DNA from 3 places in the Peribacillus sp. GL_122 genome. Region 1 is predicted to be linked to each of the others. Evidence: a T-box and tRNA genes for the amino acid it is inferred to sense, from the RefSeq annotation. Region 1 holds a T-box; the other regions hold tRNA genes.
What was found. The T-box of region 1 lies ahead of leuS (leucine--tRNA ligase). A T-box ahead of a tRNA ligase gene usually reads a tRNA of that ligase, here a tRNA-Leu.
Positions count from the first base shown of each region.

Region 2: it encodes a tRNA-Leu, which carries the amino acid that the T-box ahead of leuS (leucine--tRNA ligase) is inferred to sense. The anticodon was not compared.
Region 3: it encodes a tRNA-Leu, which carries the amino acid that the T-box ahead of leuS (leucine--tRNA ligase) is inferred to sense. The anticodon was not compared.

Region 1 is NZ_CM174415.1:5,110,148-5,120,339, forward strand. Features, by position in the region: gene AC3ISB_RS24765 (DUF2712 domain-containing protein) at 1-432, opposite strand, end outside; gene AC3ISB_RS24770 (S8 family peptidase) at 641-3,808, opposite strand; gene leuS (leucine--tRNA ligase) at 4,134-6,548, opposite strand; T-box leader at 6,603-6,834, opposite strand; gene AC3ISB_RS24780 (DUF2524 family protein) at 6,990-7,253, opposite strand; gene AC3ISB_RS24785 (SMI1/KNR4 family protein) at 7,349-7,855, opposite strand; gene mnmL (tRNA modification radical SAM protein MnmL/YtqA) at 8,024-8,983, shown strand; gene mnmM (tRNA 5-(aminomethyl)-2-thiouridylate-methyltransferase MnmM) at 8,980-9,552, shown strand; gene AC3ISB_RS24800 (hypothetical protein) at 9,691-10,086, shown strand; gene AC3ISB_RS24805 (alpha/beta hydrolase) at 10,157-10,192, opposite strand, start outside.
Region 2 is NZ_CM174415.1:288,721-298,912, forward strand. Features, by position in the region: gene AC3ISB_RS01500 (Tex family protein) at 1-688, shown strand, start outside; gene cmpA (cortex morphogenetic protein CmpA) at 764-883, opposite strand; gene AC3ISB_RS01510 (SprT family protein) at 967-1,431, shown strand; tRNA gene AC3ISB_RS01515 (tRNA-Asn) at 1,578-1,652, shown strand; tRNA gene AC3ISB_RS01520 (tRNA-Ser) at 1,660-1,750, shown strand; tRNA gene AC3ISB_RS01525 (tRNA-Glu) at 1,769-1,840, shown strand; tRNA gene AC3ISB_RS01530 (tRNA-Asp) at 1,866-1,941, shown strand; tRNA gene AC3ISB_RS01535 (tRNA-Gln) at 2,020-2,094, shown strand; tRNA gene AC3ISB_RS01540 (tRNA-Lys) at 2,104-2,179, shown strand; tRNA gene AC3ISB_RS01545 (tRNA-Leu) at 2,189-2,270, shown strand; tRNA gene AC3ISB_RS01550 (tRNA-Leu) at 2,329-2,414, shown strand; tRNA gene AC3ISB_RS01555 (tRNA-Arg) at 2,433-2,509, shown strand; tRNA gene AC3ISB_RS01560 (tRNA-Pro) at 2,517-2,593, shown strand; tRNA gene AC3ISB_RS01565 (tRNA-Gly) at 2,623-2,696, shown strand; rRNA gene AC3ISB_RS01570 (16S ribosomal RNA) at 2,792-4,342, shown strand; rRNA gene AC3ISB_RS01575 (23S ribosomal RNA) at 4,518-7,450, shown strand; rRNA gene rrf (5S ribosomal RNA) at 7,567-7,682, shown strand; tRNA gene AC3ISB_RS01585 (tRNA-Met) at 7,749-7,822, shown strand; gene tsaE (tRNA (adenosine(37)-N6)-threonylcarbamoyltransferase complex ATPase subunit type 1 TsaE) at 8,021-8,473, shown strand; gene tsaB (tRNA (adenosine(37)-N6)-threonylcarbamoyltransferase complex dimerization subunit type 1 TsaB) at 8,473-9,165, shown strand; gene rimI (ribosomal protein S18-alanine N-acetyltransferase) at 9,188-9,640, shown strand; gene tsaD (tRNA (adenosine(37)-N6)-threonylcarbamoyltransferase complex transferase subunit TsaD) at 9,637-10,192, shown strand, end outside.
Region 3 is NZ_CM174415.1:783,257-793,448, forward strand. Features, by position in the region: rRNA gene AC3ISB_RS03730 (16S ribosomal RNA) at 1-964, shown strand, start outside; rRNA gene AC3ISB_RS03735 (23S ribosomal RNA) at 1,142-4,074, shown strand; rRNA gene rrf (5S ribosomal RNA) at 4,191-4,306, shown strand; tRNA gene AC3ISB_RS03745 (tRNA-Asn) at 4,316-4,390, shown strand; tRNA gene AC3ISB_RS03750 (tRNA-Ser) at 4,396-4,487, shown strand; tRNA gene AC3ISB_RS03755 (tRNA-Glu) at 4,498-4,572, shown strand; tRNA gene AC3ISB_RS03760 (tRNA-Val) at 4,588-4,663, shown strand; tRNA gene AC3ISB_RS03765 (tRNA-Met) at 4,768-4,841, shown strand; tRNA gene AC3ISB_RS03770 (tRNA-Asp) at 4,847-4,922, shown strand; tRNA gene AC3ISB_RS03775 (tRNA-Phe) at 4,935-5,010, shown strand; tRNA gene AC3ISB_RS03780 (tRNA-Thr) at 5,018-5,093, shown strand; tRNA gene AC3ISB_RS03785 (tRNA-Tyr) at 5,110-5,193, shown strand; tRNA gene AC3ISB_RS03790 (tRNA-Trp) at 5,200-5,273, shown strand; tRNA gene AC3ISB_RS03795 (tRNA-His) at 5,291-5,366, shown strand; tRNA gene AC3ISB_RS03800 (tRNA-Gln) at 5,404-5,478, shown strand; tRNA gene AC3ISB_RS03805 (tRNA-Gly) at 5,482-5,556, shown strand; tRNA gene AC3ISB_RS03810 (tRNA-Cys) at 5,565-5,638, shown strand; tRNA gene AC3ISB_RS03815 (tRNA-Leu) at 5,647-5,727, shown strand; gene AC3ISB_RS03820 (DUF6241 domain-containing protein) at 6,706-7,248, opposite strand; gene AC3ISB_RS03825 (hypothetical protein) at 7,897-8,109, shown strand; gene AC3ISB_RS03830 (hypothetical protein) at 8,208-8,525, shown strand; gene AC3ISB_RS03835 (hypothetical protein) at 8,672-8,962, opposite strand; gene AC3ISB_RS03840 (hypothetical protein) at 9,512-9,715, opposite strand.

The sequences.
Region 1 (10,192 bases):
CCCTGTCTCCTCATCCCAATATCCGTTTACGGAATAGCTGTTAGAACTTACATTATTATTCTCAGCCGTTAACCTAACATTAGCGGCATTCGCACCTGCATTGCCTTTAACATAATGATTGCGCCCACTATTTAAACCGCCGCTACCAGCTGTAGCTTTCACTGAAGGAGATACGTTCGTGCCGTTGCTTTTTTCGAGCCAATACGTCGTTACCGTATTAGTTCCTTCTGTTGATTTATACATTCTCACTTTCCATGTATTCCGTTCTGTAGTCGTTTGGCGATACTCTGTACCTGTAGATGTGTTCGCTTGCTCTTTCTTAATCGTAAAGGAATATCCCGAATTCTCATTCCCAGCTTCAACCGAAAGCGTTCCTAACCCAATTGAGCAAGCTAAAATAGTACCTATTGCTATTACTCTCCCTTTTTTCATAAAATTCCTCCTGAAATTTATTATTGAACAGATTAATGATATAAGAACGGCGAGTATGTGAAGTTTCAGAATTAAAACGCGAAACACCAGATCTGAAATCATGCAATGGCAACGCACAGGCAAAAACACCGCTCATCATCGAGCGGTGTTTTCATTCGTTTTCTCACAAAAAAAGCCGTTTAACATGTAAGTTAAACGGCCTTCACTGCTATTTAGATTTTTTAACGGTTACTTTTGTTGCTTTTCCTGTATTGCCCGCTTTGTCTTTTGCTGAGACGTATAATGCGGATCCTGCTTTTTTCTTGCTGATTTTGATGGAGAAGTTCCCCTTACTGTCAGCTTTTGCCGTTCCGATGTTTTTATTGCTGTACTTCACGGTTACGCTTGAACCGATTTCCGCTTTACCAGTTACTTTTGTTGCTTTGTCGTTTACTTCATTCACTTTCGGTGCACCTGGAGCGGTTTTATCTTTAACCGTTACTTTTGCTGCTTTTCCTGTATTGCCCGCTTTGTCTTTTGCTGAGACGTATAATGCGGACCCTGCTTTTTTCTTGCTGATTTTAATGGAGAAGTTCCCCTTACTATCAGCTTTTGCCGTTCCGATGTTTTTATTGCTGTACTTTACGGTTACGCTTGAACCGATTTCTGCTTTACCAGTTACTGAAGTAGCTTTATCGCTTACTTCATTCACTTTCGGTGCATCTGGGGCTGTTTTATCGAGAACAGTCACGGTTGCCGCCTTGCTTTCACGTTTTGCTAAGTCTGTAGCTGTGACTGAAAGTTTTGTGCCAGCCTTTTGCTTGCTGATTTTCACTTTGAAATTCCCTTTGCTGTCCGTGTTACCTGAACCAATCACTTTTTTTGCGCTATTTTTGATCGTGATTTTCATGTCCGCTTGCGATTGACCCGTTACATACGTATCTTTGTCACTCAAAGCTTTAACAGTTGGTTTGTTAGGGGTTGCACCCTTATTCACGAATACTTTGATTGAAGATACTGCTAGTTTAGAAGAATCAGAGATATTCACAGTAAGCTGCTGCGCAGCTTTTTGGACCGGAATAGTAACGGTGAACGTTCCGTTAGCTGCCGCCGTTCCTTTACCAAGCGTTTTGTTTCCGCTTTTCACTTCGATTACTGAACCTTTTTTAGCTGAACCAGTCAGCTTTGTTTGCGTATCCATCACAAGGTTGACTTTAGCTTGTAAATCCACTGCACTAAGAGCACTGTACGCATTAAGCCTTCCATATCCAGATACTAAATCTTTTCCGACAGGCAGTTCTTCTTCCGGGATTATGATTTCTCCATCTTCTGGTTGATAGTCCTCATAAGGGTCTACATTATCTTCTTCTTCAAAAGCGACATATTCCGATGTCTCATGAAGGATTTCCCTTACTTCATTCACTTTCAACCCAGGGTTTCCGGATAATAACAGAGCTGTAGCTGCCGCAACATGGGGAGTTGCCATTGATGTTCCATCCATATAGGTAACATTCCCATTAGGCACAAGGCTCGGGATGCCTGTCCCTGGAGCGACCATGTCCAATTTCGATCCATAATTGGAATAATCGGATACTAAATCAAGGGCATTGGTTGCACCGACGGATATGGCGTATTTAGATGATGCAGGATAAGAAAGACCATCCATCCCATCATTACCGCTTGCTACGACAACCATTACATTCTTGGCAGCGGCATGTTTCAAGGCATATTCAATCGTCCTGCTATATTCTCCGCCCAAGCTAAGGTTTATGACCTTTGCACCATGATCCACGGCATATTTAATGCCTAGTGCAATTTTCTCATTGTCTCCAAATCCTGAAGAGTCCAAGACCTTCACAGGCATGATTTTAGCTACTGGATTGATTCCTTGCATGGAATATCCATTATCCGCTTTGGCAGCGATGATTCCGGATACATGTGTACCATGGCCATTGTCATCGATTGCTTTTTCTTTCTTATCGATGAAGTTCTTACCTGACTCCATTTCAACGACACCCTGTAGATCTGCAAGTGAATCATCGACACCTGTGTCGATGACCGCTACCAATGTATCTTTTAAATTACGTTTCTTAATAAGGTTCTGCAGTTTTTCGTTATCGATGTCCGCTCCCTTTATGCCTTCCTCCCCACCGGCATTATCTAAAGACCATTGATACGGTGATTGTATGTCGGCAGAAAATGCTTTGTACGTTTTTACCGGTTCGATATATTCCACTTCTGGAAGTTTTTCGATACCGGATAGTGCTGCTGTGCTCATTTTAGCTTGGTTCTTTAACTCTACTACATACATATCATCATACAGAACCTCTTGTTGCTTAGGTGCCGATAATGTTCCATATCCTTTTCCACTTACCTTGGATTGGACAGCGCTTAATGACTTCCCTGGTTTAAGTTTGACGATATATTTGTTCTTTACATTTTTCGAAGCCGGAAGTTCGATTCCCGCTTTGCTTGCGATATCGACGATTCTTTCACCTGCAAGCTTATCAAGATTGACTTTCTTTGCAATGGCTTCCATATCCTTTTTCAATCCGGCTGGAGCGACGTCTGTCGACTTTTTGAATAAGGCCTTAATCGCTTCTTGCTGCTTGTTGCTAATGACTGCCGTACTGCTTGCTCCATTTTCATTAAGATCCTCAATAAGGGGCTTAACCTCGACTAAGTGATTATAAACGGCTTCCCTTGCCGTTTTATTCCCGGCAAGATGAAGAGCCAGGAATGGCGAAGCTTTATAGTATAAAGAGGAAAGGGTACGTCCCTCAGGCGACTTCGTGAGAACCTCATCTCTAAACACGCGGAGTGTTTTCAACATGGATTCTCCCGTTTTCTTATCGTTTACACTCACTTCAACCGGGCATGATTCGAGATCCTCCCCTTCGTCCCCGGCAGATGGCGGCAATGTTACTGAATGCGCATTGATGGAGTATTCAGCTACATTTTCCGCATCCGGGATCGGATTTCCCTCATCATCCGTATCGCCGAAATATTCAACTTTAACATAATATGTGCCTTCCCAAGCATATGGGAAATCGATTACAGCTTTTTCATCAGGATAAGAAGAGACAATATAATTGCTCTCATCTTTTTCTGCTTTTTCTTTATCTTGATATACGGAGATATTCAAGATTTTGTCCGAATTGACTTCGAACTCAATATGGGAGAACTTTTGTATTTCTTCTGTTGTGGGACTGATTTGATACCATTGAACATCCGGTTTTTCAAACTTTCCGTCCAGAGTGTCCCCATTTTTGATCGTTTTTACATTTTCAATGGGTGTTGCAGGTGCAGCTTGAGAATTTAGCGGTACCATCAAGCTGAAAATCAGTGCAAAAATTAGTACATACGCCGTAATTCGACTCACATTCTTAAATTTCACGGTTTCCCCTCCAATAATTGGTTAAAAAATAACAGTACTATACCAAACTATCACACTGTAAAATTTTATCAACCAATTTTTTCCCTTTTTTATGTCAAATGCTTGATTTATTTGTCCATCAAGCCGAAAAATGATTCACATGTACCAATTAAGCAAGATATTTGAGTTCCGATGGTCATCTCATGACGATAGTCGTTGCCAACATCCGATAGATTCAAATCGGTGAAAATCCTAACATGACCTATTTCCTATGGCCGGCCAATGACTGCGAAAAAAAGCTGCCCCAGCAGTAAAAATATGCGGGACAGCTTGCAATCATTTTTATTTAGTTTGCGACGATATTGACTAATTTGCCTGGTACGGCAATCACTTTACGAATGGTTTTCCCATCGATTTGTTCTTTGATGGAATCATCACCCATCGCGATTTCTTCCAGTTTTTCTTTCGTAGTGTCAGTCGGAACCATTAATTTCGCTTTGACTTTTCCGTTGATTTGGATGACGATTTCGACTTCGTTATCCACTAACTTCGCTTCGTCGAAAGCCGGCCATGTTCCGTATGTGATGCTTTCGGAATGGTCCAGTTTAGACCAAATTTCCTCGGCGATGTGCGGTGCAACTGGTGCAAGCAGTTTTACGAAGCCTTCGACATATACTTTAGGAAGCGAATCCGCTTTATAAGCATCATTAATGAATACCATCAATTGTGAAATCGCCGTATTGAATTTCAATTCCTCATAGTTCTCGGTCACTTTTTTAACAGTTTGATGATAGACTTTTTCGAGCTTGCCCGTGTCATCCGTTTCTGTCATCTTATCTGTGATCGTACCGTCATCGTTGACCAATAAACGCCAGATACGGTCAAGGAATCTGCGAGAACCGTCCAATCCGTTTGTGGACCAGGCAATCGAAGCATCCAATGGCCCCATGAACATTTCGTACATGCGAAGTGTATCGGCACCATGGCTTTCAACGATATCATCCGGGTTCACTACATTCCCTTTGGATTTACTCATTTTTTCATTATTCTCGCCAAGGATCATTCCTTGGTTGAATAGGTTTTGGAATGGTTCCTTCGTTGGCACGACACCGATATCATACAGGAATTTATGCCAGAAACGAGCGTAAAGCAAGTGAAGCACCGCATGCTCTGCGCCGCCGATATAAATGTCGACCGGCATCCATTCTTTTAATTTTTCAGGATCTGCAAGTGCTTCCTTGTTGTCCGGATCGATATAACGCAGGAAGTACCAGCTGCTGCCTGCCCACTGTGGCATCGTGTTTGTCTCACGGCGCCCTTTTCGTCCGTTTTCATCCGTTACATTCACCCATTCCGATATGTTCGCAAGTGGTGATTCGCCTGTACCTGAAGGCTTGATGTCCGTAGCTTTCGGTAAAATCAGCGGAAGATCTTCTTCCTTCACTGGAGACATCGTGCCGTCTTCCCAATGGATGATTGGAATCGGTTCACCCCAGTAACGCTGACGGCTGAATAACCAATCGCGAAGGCGGTATGTTATTTTCTTCGTTCCGATTTCTTTTTCTTCCAGCCATTTGATCATGGTCGTAATGGCTTCTTCTTTATTCAATCCATCAAGGAATTCCGAATTCACATGAAGTCCATCGCCTGTATATGCTTCACTTGTCACGTCTCCGCCAGCTACGACTTCCTTGATTGGCAAGTCGAACTTGACTGCAAATTCATAATCACGCTCATCATGGGCAGGAACGGCCATGATTGCTCCTGTTCCGTAGCTGATCAACACGTAATCGGCAATCCAGATCGGCATTTTTTCGCCGTTTACCGGGTTAATGGCATAAGCCCCCGTGAACACGCCTGATTTATCCTTTGCCAAGTCTGTTCTTTCCAAGTCGCTTTTATGTTTCACTTCATCTAAATAGGCCTCAACTGCCGCCCTTTGATCAGCTGACGTAATTTTATCGACAAACTGATGTTCAGGTGCCAATACGGCATATGTTGCACCGAATAACGTATCCGGACGGGTCGTGAACACCGTGAATGTTTCATCGAAGCCATCGATATTGAATGTAACCTCTGCTCCCTCGGAACGGCCAATCCAGTTACGCTGCATATCCTTGATGTTTTCCGGCCAATCCACATCATTCAGATCGTCGATTAAGCGGTCTGCATACGCCGTGATACGAAGCATCCACTGTTTCATCGGACGGCGCTCGACCGGATGGCCCCCACGCTCACTTTTCCCATCGATGACTTCTTCGTTAGCCAATACCGTGCCAAGTGCCGGACACCAGTTAACGGCCACTTCATCAATATATGCAAGGCCCTTTTCATATAATTTCAAGAAGATCCATTGCGTCCATTTGTAATAGTCGGGATCTGTCGTGTTTATTTCGCGATCCCAGTCATAAGAAAAACCAAGGGCTTTGATTTGGCGACGGAACGTGTTGATGTTGTGCTCCGTGAATTCAGCCGGATCATTTCCCGTATCGATCGCATATTGCTCTGCAGGAAGTCCAAAAGCGTCCCAGCCGATCGGGTGCAATACATTATACCCCTGCGCCCGTTTCATCCGTGCCAGGATATCGCTTGCCGTATAACCTTCCGGGTGCCCTACATGAAGACCGGCCCCTGAAGGATACGGGAACATATCCAGGGCGTAGAATTTGCGTTTGCCGCTTTCTTCACCCGTTTTGAATGTCTTATTGCCTTCCCAATACTTTTGCCATTTCGTTTCTATGCTTCTATGGTCAAAACTCATATGATTTCCTCCTAATTTCCGTATAAAAAAACAATAAAAAACCCCTCATCCCAAAATAGGGACGAGAGGATTATGTATATCTTCCCGCGGTACCACCCACATTGGCGATAGCTAAAATCCGCCCAGCTTAAAACATCCGTAACATGGATTGAAACGCCAGGCATTACTTTTCACCTTCACACCCGGGACTCCAAGGCGAGTTCACGACCATCCCAGGTTGACTTGCACCACCCGTCAACTCTCTTTACTGGTTTAAACCGCTACTATTCCTCATCATAGTCTTTATGAGAATATTGCATTTTATTTCATTCTAGTCAATTTCACCGATAATTGCAATAGCCGTACATAAACATTATCGACAGGTTTTTCATTATATATGCGAATTCAAGAAAAATTGTGCAAAAAAAGGGAGCTATTCATTCATAGCTCCCTTGCTTCCCTTTAATGTCGCAGTAAAATCATTTCATTCCTCAATTCATTCAACTGCTGCTGCATCCGAGTAAGCATATCCCGTTGTTGGGCATTAGCGCTGTTGTATAATCGTTCCATATCCGTCAATGCCTCTTCGATATACCTCTGCGAATTTTGAAATTGTTCATCATCATAATGCTCCTGCCGTGAGGCTTCGTTAAATTCATACTCTGCAAAATGGAGAGCTCCTTCACATTGCTCTAAAAAATGATCGACGGATTGTCTGGTTGCCATTACAAACCCTCTCCTTCGCGTCTCATTTGGATGATTCGGAATCATCTTCATTAGTTTGAGCAATTAACGAGTGGATTATCATTTTTTTTGAGCAATCATCCTTTATCCCAAAACTTTTCCCCTTGATGTGAAATGAACCGCTCGATCCATTCGGCAAAGCCCATATGGAGTTTCTCGCCTTCTTCAAAATCATCGATATGGCCTTTTACCATTAAATACTCCTTATCGCCTTTAGCGACGGCTTCCCCATCGATGACGATATTATCTTGATAAATGCAGGCCACTTTATAGCATCCCTCGTAGGAATTTTCATATGTGTAATTAATAATATCATCCAGACTGTATAAATCATTTTCCCCACCCGATTCCACATTATCGAACAGACGGCATCCATTGGTTATTTTTAAAAACTCCTTATAATCCTCGGGCAGAAGCAGTCCGGTTTTCTTTTCAAAGGAATGAATTTGTTCATCCGAAGCAGGTGAATTGAAGGTGCAAGTGGCTTTGTATATGAACCCATCTTCATTTACTTCGATCACCTGATTATTTTCGGCTAATTTCTTTTTCATTTGATTAATTGCTTCTTCAACTTGACCGGTCATGTCCATCAGCTCCCGATTGGATATAGTCATTCAAAGATATACTGGAAATAGCAGCAAAATGTTTAGCCTTCAAGTATACAGTATACGCTTATTTTTCAAAAAAAGACCTAGCTGCGAGAATGTTGTATAATATATGTTGCGCTTTATTTTATTTAGGAGGTTGCTGATTTGAATCAAGCAAACCCGTTTATATATGCAACGGATAACAAACGATATCATACATGGAATTACCACCTGAGGGAACATTTTGGACATAAGGTCTTTAAAGTTGCCCTGGATGGCGGTTTTGACTGTCCGAACCGTGATGGGACCGTCGCACATGGCGGCTGTACCTTCTGCAGTGCCTCAGGCTCTGGTGACTTTGCGGGCAACAGGGTTGAACCCCTCGACGTCCAGTTTAAGAAGATCAGCGAACGGATGCATCATAAATGGAAAGATGGAAAATATATGGCCTATTTCCAAGCGTTCACGAATACGCATGCACCCGTGGCAGAGCTTCGCGAGAAATATGAAAGTGTATTGACCCAGGAAGGTGTCGTCGGACTCTCGATCGCAACACGCCCGGATTGCCTTCCAGATGATGTAGTCGAGTATTTAGCGGAATTGAACGAACGCACCTACCTTTGGGTGGAGCTTGGTCTCCAGACGGTTCATGAAAAGACCGCAACGATGATCAACCGTGCCCATGACTTCGATTGCTACAAAGAAGGCGTCGATAAACTGCGCAAACATGGCATCCGCATATGCTCCCATATCATCAATGGCCTTCCTCAGGAAGATTACGGCATGATGATGGAAACAGCCCGTGAAGTTGCCAAACTCGATGTGCAGGGGATAAAAATCCATTTACTTCATCTATTAAAAGGAACACCGATGGTCAAACAATATGAAAAAGGCCTGCTCGAGTTTCTTGACCGTGACGATTATGTCAGCCTGGTATGTGACCAGCTCGAAATAATCCCTCCAGAAATGATCGTTCACCGCATTACGGGTGACGGTCCGATCGATTTGATGATCGGTCCAATGTGGAGCGTTAATAAATGGGATGTCTTGAATGCCATTGACGCCGAATTGAAACGCCGCAATAGCTGGCAGGGAAAAAATCATCACACGGAGGTACAATCATGAAGCTTGATCGAGTTTTGCCATTCGCCAGGATTCTGCTGGAAAAAGCGGTCCGCCCCGGGGATATAACCATAGATGGCACGATGGGCAACGGTTTTGATACGGCCTTTCTTGCAGGGCTTACAGGTGTAAACGGACATGTCTATAGTTTTGATATTCAGAAAGAAGCGATCCAAACCACAGCGGCGAAACTGAACGCGGAGAATTTACAAGAGCGCTGCACCCTCATTCACGATGGGCATGAACATATAAGCAAATACATCAGGAAAGAACATTCCGGAAAGATCACAGGTGCCATTTTCAACCTAGGCTACCTTCCTGGCGGAGACAAATCAATCATCACCCAAGCCGATACGACGATATCAGCCATTGAACAGCTGTTCGAACTGCTGGCGCCTGAAGGCATCATCATCCTCGTCATTTACCATGGTCATCCGGGGGGATCGGAAGAACGGGATGCATTGATGGATTATGTAGAGAACTTCCCTCAACAGAAAGCCCATATCCTGAAATACGGGTTCATCAACCAAGCAAACAATCCGCCATTCATTGTCGCGATTGAAAAGAGATGAAAGACTTTTGACACCGTTCAATACGAACGGTGTTTTTTCAACCCCAACACGCAGGCAGCAGAATTACCAATCATAACTTTTTGAATTTTTCGTCTATAATGATTATAATGATAGAAAATAGATAAGAGGGTGCAGAAGATGGAACATTTGCCTACTTCAATACTGACGGATATACTGACTGAAAAAATCAAAAGGGATTCAAGTGAGCAATACGGGAATTTTGTCAGCTCGCTTAACTCGTTGACAGAAAAACAAAAAACCATGGAGGACCTCAAACAATTCGATCATCATTTTGATAAGTTCCTGCCACAGCTCGATTTAATGATTTCCACCCAAAACCATGAAGCAATCATGAATATGAAAGCGACGCTTTTGGACCTATTCGCCAATGACTTGACCTTCAAATCCATTTATCTTCTATCGACCGCATTATCCAATAAAAAAGAACTTACACATTTAAACCAATTTATGTATCCGGTTACTTTCTGGGCACCGGTCATCAAATCGAACGAAATGCTTAAAAACGCAGGCTGAACCAAATAAAAACAAGCTGCCGAGATCTAACTTCGGCAGCTTTTTCATTTATCGTGACAGTATGTACTGATCAAACGACATACCCTAATATCTTTAAACGGTTTTC
Region 2 (10,192 bases), 950 kb from region 1:
TTCATCGTCTCTATTACAATATGTAGCTGGTTTATCAAAATCGGTTGCTCAAAATATTGTGAAGAAAAGGGAAGAGGAAGGGAAGTTTTCAAGCAGGAAGCAATTAAAGAAAATTCCCCGGCTTGGTGTCAAAACATATGAACAATGTATAGGGTTCTTACGTATCATTAATGGAGATGAACCTTTGGATCAAACCGCGATACACCCTGAGAACTATAGTGCAGTGAATAAATTATTAAAGAAAATGGGATTTACATCTGAGGATTTAGGCAGTGATGCATTGAATGAAGAGTTAGGTAAACTAAATCCGGCTGATTTGGTCGATGAATTGGAAATTGGGGAAATTACGATTAAAGATATCATAGATGATTTGATGAAACCGGGAAGAGATCCTCGTGATGAATTATCAAAACCACTGCTTAAGCAGGATGTACTAAAAATGGAGGATCTGCAAACTGGGATGGAATTACAAGGTACAGTGAGGAATGTTGTGGATTTCGGTGCGTTTGTGGACATCGGTGTCAAACAGGATGGTCTGGTGCATATTTCCAAGCTGAGCAACCGGTTTGTAAAACACCCATTGGATGTAGTTGCCGTTGGGGATGTTGTGACGGTTTGGGTCGAACTGGTTGACCCCAAAAAGCAAAGGGTATCTTTAACGATGCTCGAGCCAAAGGATCAAAACTAGCCTATGATAAACTCCTTCTATATTAGAAGGGGTTTTTTTTGAAGCGATGTATTTATATTTGGAGCACAGTTGAATCTATACCCTGAGACTTTCTTTCTTTTGATAAAAAAACCAACATTGATTCAACATCTTCACTTGATAATAATCCTTTTCATAAAAGGCTTTGCGGATTTGATTCTGGAACCAATTAGGCATAGCTTTTCCTCCCTTAGTTTCCTATTGTATTATTAGTCTATGTTATAATGGGTTGTCATGTTACCAAAGAAAGGGAGGGGGAAATGGATAATCGGCAATTGCAAAAACTAGTAGAAGAAATTTCGATGAAAGACTTTAAAAAGGCCTTTAGACACGAAGCCAGTTTTAATCCGCGTCTCCGAACAACAGGAGGACGATACTTGCTCCGTTCACACAATATAGAAATCAATAAGAAGTATCTTGATGAACGCGGTGTGGAAGAAATGATTGGAATCATTAAGCATGAATTGTGTCATTATCATTTGCACATCGAGAAGAAAGGGTACCAGCATCGTGATGCGGACTTTAAGCATTTACTCAAAAAAGTGGGGGCACCAAGATTTTGCGAGCCGCTGCCATCTAACCAATTAAAGAAAAAGATGAATACTATTCAATATAAATGTGAAAACTGTCAGCAGGTATATATAAGAAAAAAACGAATCGACACTACCCGTTTCGTGTGTGGTAAATGTCGTGGATCATTGATTTACCAAGGGTTTAAGAAGTGAATAACAAAAATATAAAAAAACATAAAAGAACTCTTGACTTTAAGTTGTAACCTCTTTATAATCATAAGAGTCGACAAGATAACAACTTGTCTTAACGACAAACACTAAGGTCCTTGAGCGTGAAAAAGGAACCCAATTTTCATTATTCCGCAGTAGCTCAGTGGTAGAGCATTCGGCTGTTAACCGAACGGTCGTAGGTTCGAGTCCTACCTGCGGAGCCATTTTTTTGGGGAAGTACTCAAGAGGCTGAAGAGGCGCCCCTGCTAAGGGTGTAGGTCGCGTAAGCGGCGCGAGGGTTCAAATCCCTCCTTCTCCGCCAGTTGCATATTTTAATCAAGGCCCATTGGTCAAGCGGTTAAGACACCGCCCTTTCACGGCGGTAACACGGGTTCGAATCCCGTATGGGTCACTTTCATATACATGATCATAATACTGGTCCCGTGGTGTAGCGGTTAACATGCCTGCCTGTCACGCAGGAGATCGCGGGTTCGATTCCCGTCGGGACCGCCATTTTTTTAAAAAAACACTTGCTAAAATAATATTATCGTGATATAATATTATCCTGGCTGTTAATTAGTAATTGTTTATTGGGCTATAGCCAAGCGGTAAGGCAACGGATTTTGATTCCGTCATGCGAAGGTTCGATCCCTTCTAGCCCAGCCATTTTATTTAGAGCCATTAGCTCAGTTGGTAGAGCATCTGACTTTTAATCAGAGGGTCGAAGGTTCGAATCCTTCATGGCTCACCATTTATTTTCGCGGGTGTGGCGGAATTGGCAGACGCACCAGACTTAGGATCTGGCGCCGCAAGGCGTGGGGGTTCAAGTCCCTTCACCCGCACTGATATTTTCTTCTTGACATCAAGTTGAAAAGGTGTTAAACTTACAAAGTCGCTTTCGCGGTCGTGGCGGAATGGCAGACGCGCTAGGTTGAGGGCCTAGTGGGGGAAACCCCGTGGAGGTTCGACTCCTCTCGGCCGCACCAATAACATCATAGAAATTAGCGCCCGTAGCTCAATTGGATAGAGCATCTGACTACGAATCAGAAGGTTGTAGGTTCGACTCCCGCCGGGCGCACCATATTTTACGGGAAGTAGCTCAGCTTGGTAGAGCACTTGGTTTGGGACCAAGGGGTCGCAGGTTCGAATCCTGTCTTCCCGACCATCCTTTCTTAAAATATTTCAAAATTAAATGCGGGTGTAGTTTAGTGGTAAAACCTCAGCCTTCCAAGCTGATGATGAGAGTTCGATTCTCTTCACCCGCTCCATTATTGCTCTTTGAAAACTGAACAAAACAAAGCGCCAACGTTAAATTTTAAGTGAGCACACACTATCAAAAAAGCAAATGAGCAAGTCAAACATTTCTTCGGAGAGTTTGATCCTGGCTCAGGACGAACGCTGGCGGCGTGCCTAATACATGCAAGTCGAGCGAATCGACGGGAGCTTGCTCCCTGAGATTAGCGGCGGACGGGTGAGTAACACGTGGGCAACCTGCCTATAAGACTGGGATAACTTCGGGAAACCGGAGCTAATACCGGATACGTTCTTTTCTCGCATGAGAGAAGATGGAAAGACGGTTTACGCTGTCACTTATAGATGGGCCCGCGGCGCATTAGCTAGTTGGTGAGGTAATGGCTCACCAAGGCGACGATGCGTAGCCGACCTGAGAGGGTGATCGGCCACACTGGGACTGAGACACGGCCCAGACTCCTACGGGAGGCAGCAGTAGGGAATCTTCCGCAATGGACGAAAGTCTGACGGAGCAACGCCGCGTGAACGAAGAAGGCCTTCGGGTCGTAAAGTTCTGTTGTTAGGGAAGAACAAGTACCAGAGTAACTGCTGGTACCTTGACGGTACCTAACCAGAAAGCCACGGCTAACTACGTGCCAGCAGCCGCGGTAATACGTAGGTGGCAAGCGTTGTCCGGAATTATTGGGCGTAAAGCGCGCGCAGGTGGTTCCTTAAGTCTGATGTGAAAGCCCACGGCTCAACCGTGGAGGGTCATTGGAAACTGGGGAACTTGAGTGCAGAAGAGGAAAGTGGAATTCCAAGTGTAGCGGTGAAATGCGTAGAGATTTGGAGGAACACCAGTGGCGAAGGCGACTTTCTGGTCTGTAACTGACACTGAGGCGCGAAAGCGTGGGGAGCAAACAGGATTAGATACCCTGGTAGTCCACGCCGTAAACGATGAGTGCTAAGTGTTAGAGGGTTTCCGCCCTTTAGTGCTGCAGCTAACGCATTAAGCACTCCGCCTGGGGAGTACGGCCGCAAGGCTGAAACTCAAAGGAATTGACGGGGGCCCGCACAAGCGGTGGAGCATGTGGTTTAATTCGAAGCAACGCGAAGAACCTTACCAGGTCTTGACATCCTCTGACAACCCTAGAGATAGGGCTTTCCCCTTCGGGGGACAGAGTGACAGGTGGTGCATGGTTGTCGTCAGCTCGTGTCGTGAGATGTTGGGTTAAGTCCCGCAACGAGCGCAACCCTTGATCTTAGTTGCCAGCATTCAGTTGGGCACTCTAAGGTGACTGCCGGTGACAAACCGGAGGAAGGTGGGGATGACGTCAAATCATCATGCCCCTTATGACCTGGGCTACACACGTGCTACAATGGATGGTACAAAGGGCTGCAAACCTGCGAAGGTAAGCGAATCCCATAAAGCCATTCTCAGTTCGGATTGCAGGCTGCAACTCGCCTGCATGAAGCCGGAATCGCTAGTAATCGCGGATCAGCATGCCGCGGTGAATACGTTCCCGGGCCTTGTACACACCGCCCGTCACACCACGAGAGTTTGTAACACCCGAAGTCGGTGAGGTAACCTTCATGGAGCCAGCCGCCTAAGGTGGGACAGATGATTGGGGTGAAGTCGTAACAAGGTAGCCGTATCGGAAGGTGCGGCTGGATCACCTCCTTTCTAAGGATAATTACGAGAGCGCTTTTGTTTTGTTCAGTTTTGAATGAGTAATTCATTCAAATAGGAAAGAGAAGCATCACGATGTGATGGATTCTTTCTGCTTTGTTCCTTGAAAACTAGATAATAGATAGAAGGCAATTAATTTTTTTCAAAGCATCTGTAAGACTTTTTTAACGGTTAAGTTAGAAAGGGCGCACGGTGGATGCCTTGGCACTAGGAGCCGATGAAGGACGGGACTAACACCGATATGCTTCGGGGAGCTGTAAGTAAGCTTTGATCCGGAGATTTCCGAATGGGGAAACCCACTGTTCGTAATGGAACAGTATCTTTACCTGAATACATAGGGTACTGAAGGCAGACCCGGGGAACTGAAACATCTAAGTACCCGGAGGAAGAGAAAGCAAACGCGATTTCCTGAGTAGCGGCGAGCGAAACGGAATTAGCCCAAACCAAGAGGCTTGCCTCTTGGGGTTGTAGGACACTCAACATGGAGTTACAAAGGAACGGGGTAAATGAAGTGACCTGGAAAGGTCCGTCGAAGAAGGTAAAAACCCTGTAGTTGAAACTTCGTTCCCTCCTGAGTGGATCCTGAGTACGGCGGGACACGAGAAATCCCGTCGGAAGCAGGGAGGACCATCTCCCAAGGCTAAATACTCCCTAGTGACCGATAGTGAACCAGTACCGTGAGGGAAAGGTGAAAAGCACCCCGGAAGGGGAGTGAAATAGATCCTGAAACCGTGTGCCTACAAGTAGTCAAAGCCCGTTAATGGGTAATGGCGTGCCTTTTGTAGAATGAACCGGCGAGTTACGATTTCATGCGAGGTTAAGTTGATGAGACGGAGCCGCAGCGAAAGCGAGTCTGAATAGGGCGAATGAGTATGAGGTCGTAGACCCGAAACCAGGTGATCTACCCATGTCCAGGGTGAAGTTCAGGTAACACTGAATGGAGGCCCGAACCCACGCACGTTGAAAAGTGCGGGGATGAGGTGTGGGTAGCGGAGAAATTCCAATCGAACCTGGAGATAGCTGGTTCTCTCCGAAATAGCTTTAGGGCTAGCCTCAAGATGAGAGTATTGGAGGTAGAGCACTGATTGGACTAGGGGCCCCCAACGGGTTACCGAATTCAGTCAAACTCCGAATGCCAAATACTTATTCTTGGGAGTCAGACTGCGAGTGATAAGATCCGTAGTCGAAAGGGAAACAGCCCAGACCACCAGCTAAGGTCCCAAAGTATACGTTAAGTGGAAAAGGATGTGGAGTTGCTTAGACAACCAGGATGTTGGCTTAGAAGCAGCCACCATTTAAAGAGTGCGTAATAGCTCACTGGTCGAGTGACTCCGCGCCGAAAATGTACCGGGGCTAAACGTATCACCGAAGCTGTGGATTGACACCATTAGGTGTCGATGGTAGGAGAGCGTTCTAAGGGCGTTGAAGTCAGACCGGAAGGACTGGTGGAGCGCTTAGAAGTGAGAATGCCGGTATGAGTAGCGAAAGAAGGGTGAGAATCCCTTCCACCGAATGCCTAAGGTTTCCTGAGGAAGGCTCGTCCGCTCAGGGTTAGTCGGGACCTAAGCCGAGGCCGAAAGGCGTAGGCGATGGACAACAGGTTGATATTCCTGTACCACCTATACATCGTTTGAACGATGGGGGGACGCAGAAGGATAGGGTAAGCGCGCTGTTGGATATGCGCGTCCAAGCAGTTAGGCCGGAAACGAGGCAAATCCCGTTTCCATTAAGGCGGAGCTGTGATGGCGAGGGAAATATAGTACCGAAGTTCCTGATTCCACGCTGCCAAGAAAAGCCTCTAGTGAGATGTAAGGTGCCCGTACCGCAAACCGACACAGGTAGGCGAGGAGAGAATCCTAAGGTGTGCGAGAGAACTCTCGTTAAGGAACTCGGCAAAATGACCCCGTAACTTCGGGAGAAGGGGTGCTTTTTAGGGTGAATAGCCCAGAAAAGCCGCAGTGAATAGGCCCAGGCGACTGTTTAGCAAAAACACAGGTCTCTGCGAAGCCGCAAGGCGAAGTATAGGGGCTGACACCTGCCCGGTGCTGGAAGGTTAAGGGGAGAGGTTAGCGCAAGCGAAGCTTTGAACCGAAGCCCCAGTAAACGGCGGCCGTAACTATAACGGTCCTAAGGTAGCGAAATTCCTTGTCGGGTAAGTTCCGACCCGCACGAAAGGTGTAACGATCTGGGCACTGTCTCAACGAGAGACTCGGTGAAATTATAGTACCTGTGAAGATGCAGGTTACCCGCGACAGGACGGAAAGACCCCGTGGAGCTTTACTGCAGCCTGATATTGAATTTTGGTACAGCTTGTACAGGATAGGTAGGAGCCTGAGAAGCCGGAGCGCTAGCTTCGGTGGAGGCGTTGGTGGGATACTACCCTGGCTGTATTGAAATTCTAACCCGCGCCCCTTATCGGGGTGGGAGACAGTGTCAGGTGGGCAGTTTGACTGGGGCGGTCGCCTCCTAAAGAGTAACGGAGGCGCCCAAAGGTTCCCTCAGAATGGTTGGAAATCATTCGTAGAGTGTAAAGGCACAAGGGAGCTTGACTGCGAGACCTACAAGTCGAGCAGGGACGAAAGTCGGGCTTAGTGATCCGGTGGTTCCGCATGGAAGGGCCATCGCTCAACGGATAAAAGCTACCCCGGGGATAACAGGCTTATCTCCCCCAAGAGTCCACATCGACGGGGAGGTTTGGCACCTCGATGTCGGCTCATCGCATCCTGGGGCTGTAGTCGGTCCCAAGGGTTGGGCTGTTCGCCCATTAAAGCGGTACGCGAGCTGGGTTCAGAACGTCGTGAGACAGTTCGGTCCCTATCCGTCGCGGGCGCAGGAAATTTGAGAGGAGCTGTCCTTAGTACGAGAGGACCGGGATGGACGCACCGCTGGTGTACCAGTTGTCTTGCCAAAGGCATAGCTGGGTAGCTACGTGCGGACGGGATAAGTGCTGAAAGCATCTAAGCATGAAGCCCCCCTCAAGATGAGATTTCCCATGGCGCAAGCTAGTAAGATCCCTGAAAGATGATCAGGTTGATAGGTCAGAGGTGGAAGCGTGGCGACATGTGGAGCTGACTGATACTAATAGATCGAGGACTTAACCATCGCTTTAAAAAAATGAAATACCTTCTTATATTATCTAGTTTTGAAGGAATGAAAATTTCTTCTTGCATTTTGGTTTCATACATGGTATGATAGTAAATGTGCAAAAAAGATTAATGTTTGGTGGCGATAGCGAAGAGGTCACACCCGTTCCCATTCCGAACACGGCAGTTAAGCTCTTCAGCGCCGATGGTAGTTGGGGGTTTCCCCCTGTGAGAGTAGGACGCCGCCAAGCTATAATCTTTGTATTCTTTTTGAGTGATTGGGAATACTATATTTATAAAAGAAACATTTATACCGTCGCGGGGTGGAGCAGTCCGGTAGCTCGTCGGGCTCATAACCCGAAGGTCGCAGGTTCAAATCCTGTCCCCGCAATCATGAAAAAAACGAAACTTAGGTTTCGTTTTTTTGTTTTATCCGAAATTCGAATAATTATGTCCCTAACTTATTTGTTTCTTCTTTTGAAACAAGGTAAACTACATATAGAATGGTTTTTGTTCCATAATATTGCGTTTATGGTTCTCGACATGAACTTTAGGACGTTTTCCTAATAATGATAAAGGTGATTGATATATGCATCAGGTTGAATGGATTTCTCAGAATGAGGAAGAAACAGCGCGATTTGCGCATGAATTGGCACAAAAGCTTTCAAGTGGCGATGTGCTGGCTTTAGAAGGTGACTTGGGTGCTGGAAAGACGGCATTCACAAAAGGGTTGGCTAAAGGATTAGGTGTTACCAGAATGGTGAATAGCCCTACCTTTACGATAATAAAGGAATACATGGGTCGATTGCCTTTATATCATATGGATGTATATCGGGTAAGTGAATCGGAAGAAGATTTAGGCTTTGAAGAATATTTTGATGGTGATGGTGTGACTGTCGTTGAATGGGCCCATTTAATAAAGGATCACCTTCCAGAGGAAATCCTGACCATCTATATTTATCGTCTGAGCGATACAAGCCGGCGTTTTGTTCTGGAAGCCAAAGGCGAACGATATGTAAAGTTATGTAAGGAGATTATTTGATGAAGGTTTTAGCTATAGATACATCGAATTTCACATTAGGGGTTGCCCTGGTAAACGGGAGTCAAGTAATTGGTGAGTATACGACGAACCTAAAGAAAAATCATTCGGTGCGGGTTATGCCAGCAATTGAAACACTGCTGGGGGATTGTGATACTAAACCGAAGGATTTGACTAAGATAGTGGTCGCTCAAGGCCCGGGATCCTATACAGGCGTCAGGATTGGAGTGACGATTGCAAAAAGCTTGGCATGGACACTTCAGATTCCGTTATCGGGTGTTTCCAGCTTAGAGGTTTTAGCAGCTAATGGACGTTATTTTAACGGGTTGATCTCTCCATTGTTCGATGCAAGAAGAGGGCAGATTTATACTGGATTATATGAAATGGAAAATAACTCTTTAAAGACAGTCATTGAAGATTGTAATATTCTATCCTCTGAGTGGGCGAATCAATTGAAGGAATTAAATCGTCCTGTTTTATTCGTTGGTCAAGATGTGGACATTCACCGGGATGCAATTACGGAAGCATTAGGTGATTTAGCTGTATTTGCTCCGGTACAGTCATATAACTCAAGACCAAGCGAACTGGCCTTCATTGGCCTTGATAAGGCTGAAGTCGATGTTCACCAGTTTGTACCGAATTATATCCGCATGGCTGAAGCAGAAGCTAAGTGGCTTGAACAGCAGGGGAAATAAACAAGGAAAGCGACCGATTATTATGAGTAAAACATTGACGTTCCGAAAAATGAATACGGAAGATATCGACCAAGTGCTTAATGTGGAAAAGCAGTCCTTTACTTTGCCTTGGAGCCGGGAAGCTTTTTTTAATGAACTGAATCATAATCAATATGCTGTATACATGGTGATAGAGGATGAAGGGAAAATTGCCGGTTATTGCGGTGCGTGGATCGTCATTGATGAATCGCACATTACCAATATAGCGATATTGCCAGAATACCGAGGGCAAAAGCTTGGGGAAGCTTTGCTCAGGAAGATGATTGAAATCTCCATTTCGATGGGTGTGGTGAGGATGACGCTTGAGGTCCGTGTCAGTAATGCAGTAGCCATTTCGCTTTATGAAAAACTTGGTTTCCAAAAGGGTGGAATCCGAAAAAATTATTATACAGACAATCAAGAAGATGCTTATGTTATGTGGGTGAATTTTTCATGAAAAAAGATCAATTTATATTAGGAATTGAAACGAGCTGCGATGAAACTGCGGCAGCTGTCATAAAAAATGGAACGGAGATACTGAGTAATGTCGTGGCTTCACAAATCGAAAGCCATAAACGTTTTGGCGGTGTTGTCCCGGAAATAGCTTCCCGTCATCATGTAGAACAAATTACGATCGTTCTTGAAGAAGCACTGCTTCAGGCAGGTGTGACATATGAAGACTTGGATGCCATTGCCGTTACAGAAGGTCCCGGACTTGTAGGGGCACTATTAATAGGCGTGAATGCGGCGAAGGCTGTAGCTTTCGCACATGGAATACCTATTGTCGGTACGCATCATATCGCGGGTCATATTTATGCGAATCGGCTTATTCAGGAGATCGAATATCCTGCGCTTTCTTTAGTCGTTTCGGGAGGCCATACGGAATTGGTGCTTTTAGAAGAACCGGGTTCTTTCAAGGTGATAGGGGAGACGCGGGATGATGCAGCAGGTGAGGCGTATGATAAAGTGGCCCGAACCTTGGGGCTCCCTTATCCTGGCGGCCCTCATA
Region 3 (10,192 bases), 1.4 Mb from region 1:
CAGGTGGTTCCTTAAGTCTGATGTGAAAGCCCACGGCTCAACCGTGGAGGGTCATTGGAAACTGGGGAACTTGAGTGCAGAAGAGGAAAGTGGAATTCCAAGTGTAGCGGTGAAATGCGTAGAGATTTGGAGGAACACCAGTGGCGAAGGCGACTTTCTGGTCTGTAACTGACACTGAGGCGCGAAAGCGTGGGGAGCAAACAGGATTAGATACCCTGGTAGTCCACGCCGTAAACGATGAGTGCTAAGTGTTAGAGGGTTTCCGCCCTTTAGTGCTGCAGCTAACGCATTAAGCACTCCGCCTGGGGAGTACGGCCGCAAGGCTGAAACTCAAAGGAATTGACGGGGGCCCGCACAAGCGGTGGAGCATGTGGTTTAATTCGAAGCAACGCGAAGAACCTTACCAGGTCTTGACATCCTCTGACAACCCTAGAGATAGGGCTTTCCCCTTCGGGGGACAGAGTGACAGGTGGTGCATGGTTGTCGTCAGCTCGTGTCGTGAGATGTTGGGTTAAGTCCCGCAACGAGCGCAACCCTTGATCTTAGTTGCCAGCATTCAGTTGGGCACTCTAAGGTGACTGCCGGTGACAAACCGGAGGAAGGTGGGGATGACGTCAAATCATCATGCCCCTTATGACCTGGGCTACACACGTGCTACAATGGATGGTACAAAGGGCTGCAAACCTGCGAAGGTAAGCGAATCCCATAAAGCCATTCTCAGTTCGGATTGCAGGCTGCAACTCGCCTGCATGAAGCCGGAATCGCTAGTAATCGCGGATCAGCATGCCGCGGTGAATACGTTCCCGGGCCTTGTACACACCGCCCGTCACACCACGAGAGTTTGTAACACCCGAAGTCGGTGAGGTAACCTTCATGGAGCCAGCCGCCTAAGGTGGGACAGATGATTGGGGTGAAGTCGTAACAAGGTAGCCGTATCGGAAGGTGCGGCTGGATCACCTCCTTTCTAAGGATAATTACGAGAGCGCTTTTGTTTTGTTCAGTTTTGAATGAGTAATTCATTCAAATAGGAAAGACAAACATCACGATGTGATGACATTCTTTCTGCTTTGTTCCTTGAAAACTAGATAATAGATAGAAGGCAATTAATTTTTTTTCAAAGCATCTGTAAGACTTTTTTAACGGTTAAGTTAGAAAGGGCGCACGGTGGATGCCTTGGCACTAGGAGCCGATGAAGGACGGGACTAACACCGATATGCTTCGGGGAGCTGTAAGTAAGCTTTGATCCGGAGATTTCCGAATGGGGAAACCCACTGTTCGTAATGGAACAGTATCTTTACCTGAATACATAGGGTACTGAAGGCAGACCCGGGGAACTGAAACATCTAAGTACCCGGAGGAAGAGAAAGCAAACGCGATTTCCTGAGTAGCGGCGAGCGAAACGGAATTAGCCCAAACCAAGAGGCTTGCCTCTTGGGGTTGTAGGACACTCAACATGGAGTTACAAAGGAACGGGGTAAATGAAGCGACCTGGAAAGGTCCGTCGAAGAAGGTAAAAACCCTGTAGTTGAAACTTCGTTCCCTCCTGAGTGGATCCTGAGTACGGCGGGACACGAGAAATCCCGTCGGAAGCAGGGAGGACCATCTCCCAAGGCTAAATACTCCCTAGTGACCGATAGTGAACCAGTACCGTGAGGGAAAGGTGAAAAGCACCCCGGAAGGGGAGTGAAATAGATCCTGAAACCGTGTGCCTACAAGTAGTCAAAGCCCGTTAATGGGTAATGGCGTGCCTTTTGTAGAATGAACCGGCGAGTTACGATTTCATGCGAGGTTAAGTTGATGAGACGGAGCCGCAGCGAAAGCGAGTCTGAATAGGGCGAATGAGTATGAGGTCGTAGACCCGAAACCAGGTGATCTACCCATGTCCAGGGTGAAGTTCAGGTAACACTGAATGGAGGCCCGAACCCACGCACGTTGAAAAGTGCGGGGATGAGGTGTGGGTAGCGGAGAAATTCCAATCGAACCTGGAGATAGCTGGTTCTCTCCGAAATAGCTTTAGGGCTAGCCTCAAGATGAGAGTATTGGAGGTAGAGCACTGATTGGACTAGGGGCCCCCAACGGGTTACCGAATTCAGTCAAACTCCGAATGCCAAATACTTATTCTTGGGAGTCAGACTGCGAGTGATAAGATCCGTAGTCGAAAGGGAAACAGCCCAGACCACCAGCTAAGGTCCCAAAGTATACGTTAAGTGGAAAAGGATGTGGAGTTGCTTAGACAACCAGGATGTTGGCTTAGAAGCAGCCACCATTTAAAGAGTGCGTAATAGCTCACTGGTCGAGTGACTCCGCGCCGAAAATGTACCGGGGCTAAACGTATCACCGAAGCTGTGGATTGACACCATTAGGTGTCGATGGTAGGAGAGCGTTCTAAGGGCGTTGAAGTCAGACCGGAAGGACTGGTGGAGCGCTTAGAAGTGAGAATGCCGGTATGAGTAGCGAAAGAAGGGTGAGAATCCCTTCCACCGAATGCCTAAGGTTTCCTGAGGAAGGCTCGTCCGCTCAGGGTTAGTCGGGACCTAAGCCGAGGCCGAAAGGCGTAGGCGATGGACAACAGGTTGATATTCCTGTACCACCTATACATCGTTTGAACGATGGGGGGACGCAGAAGGATAGGGTAAGCGCGCTGTTGGATATGCGCGTCCAAGCAGTTAGGCCGGAAACGAGGCAAATCCCGTTTCCATTAAGGCGGAGCTGTGATGGCGAGGGAAATATAGTACCGAAGTTCCTGATTCCACGCTGCCAAGAAAAGCCTCTAGTGAGATGTAAGGTGCCCGTACCGCAAACCGACACAGGTAGGCGAGGAGAGAATCCTAAGGTGTGCGAGAGAACTCTCGTTAAGGAACTCGGCAAAATGACCCCGTAACTTCGGGAGAAGGGGTGCTTTTTAGGGTGAATAGCCCAGAAAAGCCGCAGTGAATAGGCCCAGGCGACTGTTTAGCAAAAACACAGGTCTCTGCGAAGCCGCAAGGCGAAGTATAGGGGCTGACACCTGCCCGGTGCTGGAAGGTTAAGGGGAGAGGTTAGCGCAAGCGAAGCTTTGAACCGAAGCCCCAGTAAACGGCGGCCGTAACTATAACGGTCCTAAGGTAGCGAAATTCCTTGTCGGGTAAGTTCCGACCCGCACGAAAGGTGTAACGATCTGGGCACTGTCTCAACGAGAGACTCGGTGAAATTATAGTACCTGTGAAGATGCAGGTTACCCGCGACAGGACGGAAAGACCCCGTGGAGCTTTACTGCAGCCTGATATTGAATTTTGGTACAGCTTGTACAGGATAGGTAGGAGCCTGAGAAGCCGGAGCGCTAGCTTCGGTGGAGGCGTTGGTGGGATACTACCCTGGCTGTATTGAAATTCTAACCCGCGCCCCTTATCGGGGTGGGAGACAGTGTCAGGTGGGCAGTTTGACTGGGGCGGTCGCCTCCTAAAGAGTAACGGAGGCGCCCAAAGGTTCCCTCAGAATGGTTGGAAATCATTCGTAGAGTGTAAAGGCACAAGGGAGCTTGACTGCGAGACCTACAAGTCGAGCAGGGACGAAAGTCGGGCTTAGTGATCCGGTGGTTCCGCATGGAAGGGCCATCGCTCAACGGATAAAAGCTACCCCGGGGATAACAGGCTTATCTCCCCCAAGAGTCCACATCGACGGGGAGGTTTGGCACCTCGATGTCGGCTCATCGCATCCTGGGGCTGTAGTCGGTCCCAAGGGTTGGGCTGTTCGCCCATTAAAGCGGTACGCGAGCTGGGTTCAGAACGTCGTGAGACAGTTCGGTCCCTATCCGTCGCGGGCGCAGGAAATTTGAGAGGAGCTGTCCTTAGTACGAGAGGACCGGGATGGACGCACCGCTGGTGTACCAGTTGTCTTGCCAAAGGCATAGCTGGGTAGCTACGTGCGGACGGGATAAGTGCTGAAAGCATCTAAGCATGAAGCCCCCCTCAAGATGAGATTTCCCATGGCGCAAGCTAGTAAGATCCCTGAAAGATGATCAGGTTGATAGGTCAGAGGTGGAAGCGTGGCGACATGTGGAGCTGACTGATACTAATAGATCGAGGACTTAACCAACGCTTTAAAAAAATGAAATACCTTCTTATTATCTAGTTTTGAAGGAATGAAAATTTCTTCTTGCATTTTCTCAAAAAGATGTTATACTAATATATGTCTTGAAAATGCTAACAATGTTTGGTGACGATAGCGAAGAGGTCACACCCGTTCCCATTCCGAACACGGCAGTTAAGCTCTTCAGCGCCGATGGTAGTTGGGGGTTTCCCCCTGTGAGAGTAGGACGTCGCCAAGCTTATATTGTTCCGCAGTAGCTCAGTGGTAGAGCATTCGGCTGTTAACCGAACGGTCGTAGGTTCGAGTCCTACCTGCGGAGCCATTATTGGAGAGCTGTCCGAGTGGCCGAAGGAGCACGATTGGAAATCGTGTAGACGGGTAACCCTGTCTCAAGGGTTCAAATCCCTTGCTCTCCGCCATTTTATACCTGGCCCGTTGGTCAAGCGGTTAAGACACCGCCCTTTCACGGCGGTAACACGGGTTCGAATCCCGTACGGGTCACCATTAAGACAACATATTGGAGGATTAGCTCAGCTGGGAGAGCATCTGCCTTACAAGCAGAGGGTCGGCGGTTCGATCCCGTCATCCTCCACCATTTTTCAATAAGAACAAGTTGTTTCTACATAATGGGTTTGATTATCCATCCTATTGAAACGCTAAACACGAAAACTTGATTCCTAATAGCAACATTATTAACGTCGCGGGGTGGAGCAGTCCGGTAGCTCGTCGGGCTCATAACCCGAAGGTCGCAGGTTCAAATCCTGTCCCCGCAATCTATGGTCCCGTGGTGTAGCGGTTAACATGCCTGCCTGTCACGCAGGAGATCGCGGGTTCGATTCCCGTCGGGACCGCCATTTTCATTGTTTGGCTCAGTAGCTCAGTCGGTAGAGCAAAGGACTGAAAATCCTTGTGTCGGCGGTTCGATTCCGTCCTGAGCCACCATTGTAGTGCCGGTGTAGCTCAACTGGTAGAGCAACTGACTTGTAATCAGTAGGTTGGGGGTTCAAGTCCTCTTGCCGGCACCATGTTTCATCCATATGCGGAGGGGTAGCGAAGTGGCTAAACGCGGCGGACTGTAAATCCGCTCCTTAGGGTTCGGCAGTTCGAATCTGCCCCCCTCCACCATCTTATAGGGGTATAGTTTAAAGGTAGAACAGAGGTCTCCAAAACCTCCAGTGTGGGTTCGAGTCCTACTACCCCTGCCAATTTCAATCTTATAATGGCGGTTGTGGCGAAGTGGTTAACGCACCTGATTGTGGTTCAGGCATTCGTGGGTTCGATTCCCATCAGTCGCCCCATTTTTCAATAAATGTGATATAATGAATACAACGTTAATGGGCTATAGCCAAGCGGTAAGGCAACGGATTTTGATTCCGTCATGCGAAGGTTCGATCCCTTCTAGCCCAGCCATATGCGAAAGTAGTTCAGTGGTAGAATACAACCTTGCCAAGGTTGGGGTCGCGGGTTCGAATCCCGTCTTTCGCTCCAAAAACGTTGGCGGCATAGCCAAGCGGTAAGGCAGAGGTCTGCAAAACCTTTACCACCGGTTCGATTCCGGTTGCCGCCTCCAACATACATGCCGGTGTGGCGGAATTGGCAGACGCGCACGACTCAAAATCGTGTTCCTCTGGAGTGCCGGTTCGACCCCGGCCACCGGTATCACATACGTTAATATAAACGTCGATTTGACGGCAATCTACCCGCAATGGTAGGTCGCCGTTTTTTCGTTGTATGCGCACGATTTTGTAGGTAAAAGTCGTACGCGGCGAATCGTACGCGCTGTATCGGGTAATTAACCGTACTGGAGTGGCGAAAATTGGCAAGGAAAAGAGTAATAACGATTTAGCAACGGAAGATATTTCGAAGCTGCGTGGGAGCATGCGGTCAGATTTCCTTGACTTCGACGACGCACTGGCGTTGTTTTTGAAGGATGGGGAAATAAGGAATATCCGTGAACATACGATAAAATACTACCGGAATGAGCTTTCGTCATTTCGACGCATTACACGATTAAATTAGACATAGCAAAGGCGGTCAATAATTGTTACCGAGAGTATTAAAAGGATAAGATACGGGATCATTCCGAAGTATTCCGAATACAGGGCGTATACCAGGGCTGAGGGGCGTTTCACCTGCACGGTGCTCCTCGTGGGTATAGGCGTCTGAAACTCCGGGGCTCAGCTTACCGTTTATGCAGTGTCCTATACACGGAATGGCCGACAGCATTATGCAGTATAGCGGGGTACATCGCCCTTATTAGCGTAGTATAAATCGCGTTAAATCAACGATGTTTACATAAGTGTATATTCGATAATAATCCGTTGTGCACAAACGTTGTTATGACGCGGTTTGTGTTGCATATCGACTGCCTCGAATGTCTATTATGTTAACTAGAATTGCGTGCTTCATACAACGAAATGAATAAAATAATAAAGCAATTCGTGTGCCAACGAAGACATATGCGTGTGTATCGGGAGTGGCAGCCGGGGTATGACCGATTTACCCCAAGGCAGGGGGCGAATATCTCTGAATCTGCTGAATTATAAATCCGCGAATCAAATTTTCACTTCGGGGGTCAGCGGAAATAGCCCCTATTGTTTATATTAATATAAACAATAGGGGCTCGATTTGTAATGACTATTCAAAGTTTGCTTTAATAAATTGGGCTTCTTCTTCAGGAGTAAGAGTTCCAGTAGCTTTACCGACATTTCCATTTTGTTCTCCCCAAAGGTAATTGTGATCTTCCACTATATTGTCGAAGTTTCCTTCTTTCCAGTTTCCTACGATTCTTAGCAATTCACTTTTATAGTCAATAACTTCGCTATCATTAATGAATTCATAGACTGCATTGATGTTTTCAGAATTCATTTCAAGGTTGTACCATTTTTCTTCAGAAACTACTTTTTGATGAGTCATACTGTGCATTGTTTTCATAACGTCTTCTCTTTTTGAAGATGGGCCAAGACCTAGTTCATATAGAATTTTTTCATTTTTTATTGTTTCTACTTCCGTATCTTCTTCTTCAGTTGTCTCGTATTCCACTTCCGTTGTCTCCAAAACAGGAGCCGTATCTTCTTGCTTTGCTTCATAATTTTTAGCGTTCTGATTGATTGTTATTATTACTGAAATAGCTGCTGCAGCTACTATAAGTCCAACCATTGACCATCTAAATTTATTCATTATAAGTTCCTCCGAGTCATAGTTCGATTATCACTCATTTCAGTTACATCCTTTTATGGATAAGCTAACCATTATGATAATAACATAAAATATTAACAAATAATCTTAAACTATTAAGTAACCATATGGATATAAAATTTTTTATTGGAAACCAATACAGAGTATCCTGAGACTACTGTTGACTATATGAACAGGCGCATTGGCGATACGTCCGTGTAAGTAGAAGAAGACCGCAAATTGGTCGCCTTTCTTCTATTGGAGTGCCGGTTCGACCCCGGCCACCGGTATCTTAGAACGACGATATAAAGCGGTTTTCCTTAATTGGAAAGCCGTTTTTTCGTGTCTTCACGGATTTTTAGTCGTGCGTTTTTATTTAGGCTATGTTAAATCAGAATGTTTTGATTTTCGCCCTAGAAAAAACGCCCACTGAAAGGGCGGTTGTTTGAACTAACGTTACCTGTTAGCGGAACAAAGCTGCCGATTGATCTCCGTGGCAACCTCGCGGTGAAGTTTATTCGATAAGAATCTAGCGACTCTCCCATTGCTTTAAAATGATAATTATTTCCTAGAAATTTATTAATAAAAAGCCGCGACAACTTCATGTACATCTGAATAATTTAATTTATGACATCAAAAGGAGGTGGTTGTATGAGTAATAAGCGTCCAGATGTAGTCATTATAGTAAGAGATGAAGAAAACTTTGAGAATATTGCTAAAATTGAAATAATCGGAAGCGCATCCCCGTGTAGAAAGTTCCTACGGGTAGGTGCTCCTATAAGTGATGTTGTATTATGTATGGTTAGGAATGGGTTTGTAAACGCTCAGGCTGAAAATGCTGTTATATTTTTCCGACCTAGGTAATGTCTGACTTCGACTTGATGTTACCCTTTTCAGGTAGACTGTAAAAAAAGTGGACAAGGCATGATGTTCATAATAGTCGACTTGGAAGGGAGTTTTTTATGGCTGTGTTAAATGTTAATGTTGATTTTTTTATAATAATAGGAGAAACCCAAGAGGTATATGGGCTTCCCTTATACTTATTTGATATTTTTAATAATGCAGAACAAACAAAAGAAAAAGACGCTTCCCACGCGGGCGGCGTCTTATTATTGTTTATTCTTATTATTGTATTTCTAAATACTAGTGTTCGGGAGGGGGATATTCTATCATTTTCAATATCCGTCCATTCTAAGCTACATAGGAAAACAATAACTTACAAACGTTCAAGCGGTGAACACGTTGAATATGAATCTTACGAATACAACCGAATAGTGTGACGTCATTCACGCTTTATATTATCCATTAAATAATTATTTTATCAGAATAGTATAGAGTACGTTTGATCTTACGATTAATAATAAAACGAATGGATCAAAGAGTATTAACTCTACCATTCGTTCCATTAACAGATTGGTCAATGATTTTAGATTTCAATATTCATAGCACTTAGCTCTGCTTCCGTATAGCCAGAAGAGGATAGTGCGATTTCAATTTCTTCAGCAGCCTTATAATCAAATAATTTAAATTTAGACATTAAAGCGAAAGCATTTTGATTTTCAATTGCCAAGGCAACAGCTTCCACGTCTTGCAATAACTTCAGGTCTTCAATGTAGAATTGAGCGGTTCTCATTGCTAGATACTCATTCATTGTAGTCGAACTATAGAAAAGACTTGTTAAAGTGGCGATTGCGTTAGGAACGAAAATCTTATTCATAATTACCCCTCCACTATTCTTAATATTCTGTCATTAAGTCACTTCTAGTATGAGTCACGATAAAAGTGTTGTCAATCTTTATCTTTTGTGCATTTTAACTCACCAGGTGAAAGTAGATATGTATATAACAGGCGACTTTTCCAAAGGCAAAAGTGATTGCCCGAAGCGCACGAAGTACGCGAAAGAATGAATGTTGCTGAGTTTACGAAACGAACCAAATTACATGGGACATGTTGATTCAAGCTCGATTGCTAGGTCTCGGAATCGATCATAACAAGATGGATAGAGGAGATACATATTAATTCCATTTACTTTATTCAACAAATGGGCCGATTTTACCTGCTTAAAAAAAGACAGCTCATAATCGAGTTGTCTTATTTATTTAAGTTGTATCTGGTTGAGCATCCAGTAAATAGCTGCAAAAAAAAGCCAGTGTCACAAGTGGCACGATTAGGCCGGATTTTTTTGGATTTTTTATAAATTCTTTCATTGATGAGATCCTTTATGTGTTTGAATATTTCAAAGGTCTAATGAAACAACAGATCCTTATTAACTGTAAAGTAGGCGGGCTTCCACATTACGCATCTCTCCAGATGAAACACAATCAGCCACAATTATTTGCAATGTTCTAGTAGCTGTCATTCGTTTGTCTGGATGCTTCATTTGTAGATGCTGTTGTATCGCTCGGAAAAGTTCATTATTTTCTGGACGGTTGGCGTTATAGATTTCTTGTAAACTTTTCGATTTTCCCATGGCTTTTCCTACTTTCCATCAATTGTGAAATACATATGAAAGTTTAATAATATTCATATGGTCTATATTTCCCTCTGAGGGCGTATAATTCCTTCTTTTTTCAATTAAATCTTCTTTAAAGAACAGTGAAGTTGCTCCTGATTTTTTACAAGGCGTTAGCTTAGCTGTCTTACTGCTTTACCGTTGTCGCATATGTAGTTGTTTTCTTTGTCTTTAACACGACGAAAATAATTCAGAGCCTGTGCCTTTAGATAAGACAGGAGGGAAGTATGATAAGTCCTTACAAAGGAGAATTAAAATCAGTAAATAATAGATGAAGCAGCATTTGAAGATTTCTATAAAACGAAGAAAGTAGCGCCTTTAACCTTCCTTCTATTTTATTATCCGCTTCGTATTTTTTAAATAATATCGATGAAATATGGTAATAAATAATAAAACCACTATTTAAGACACTTCAAATAACAAATTTTCTAAGGG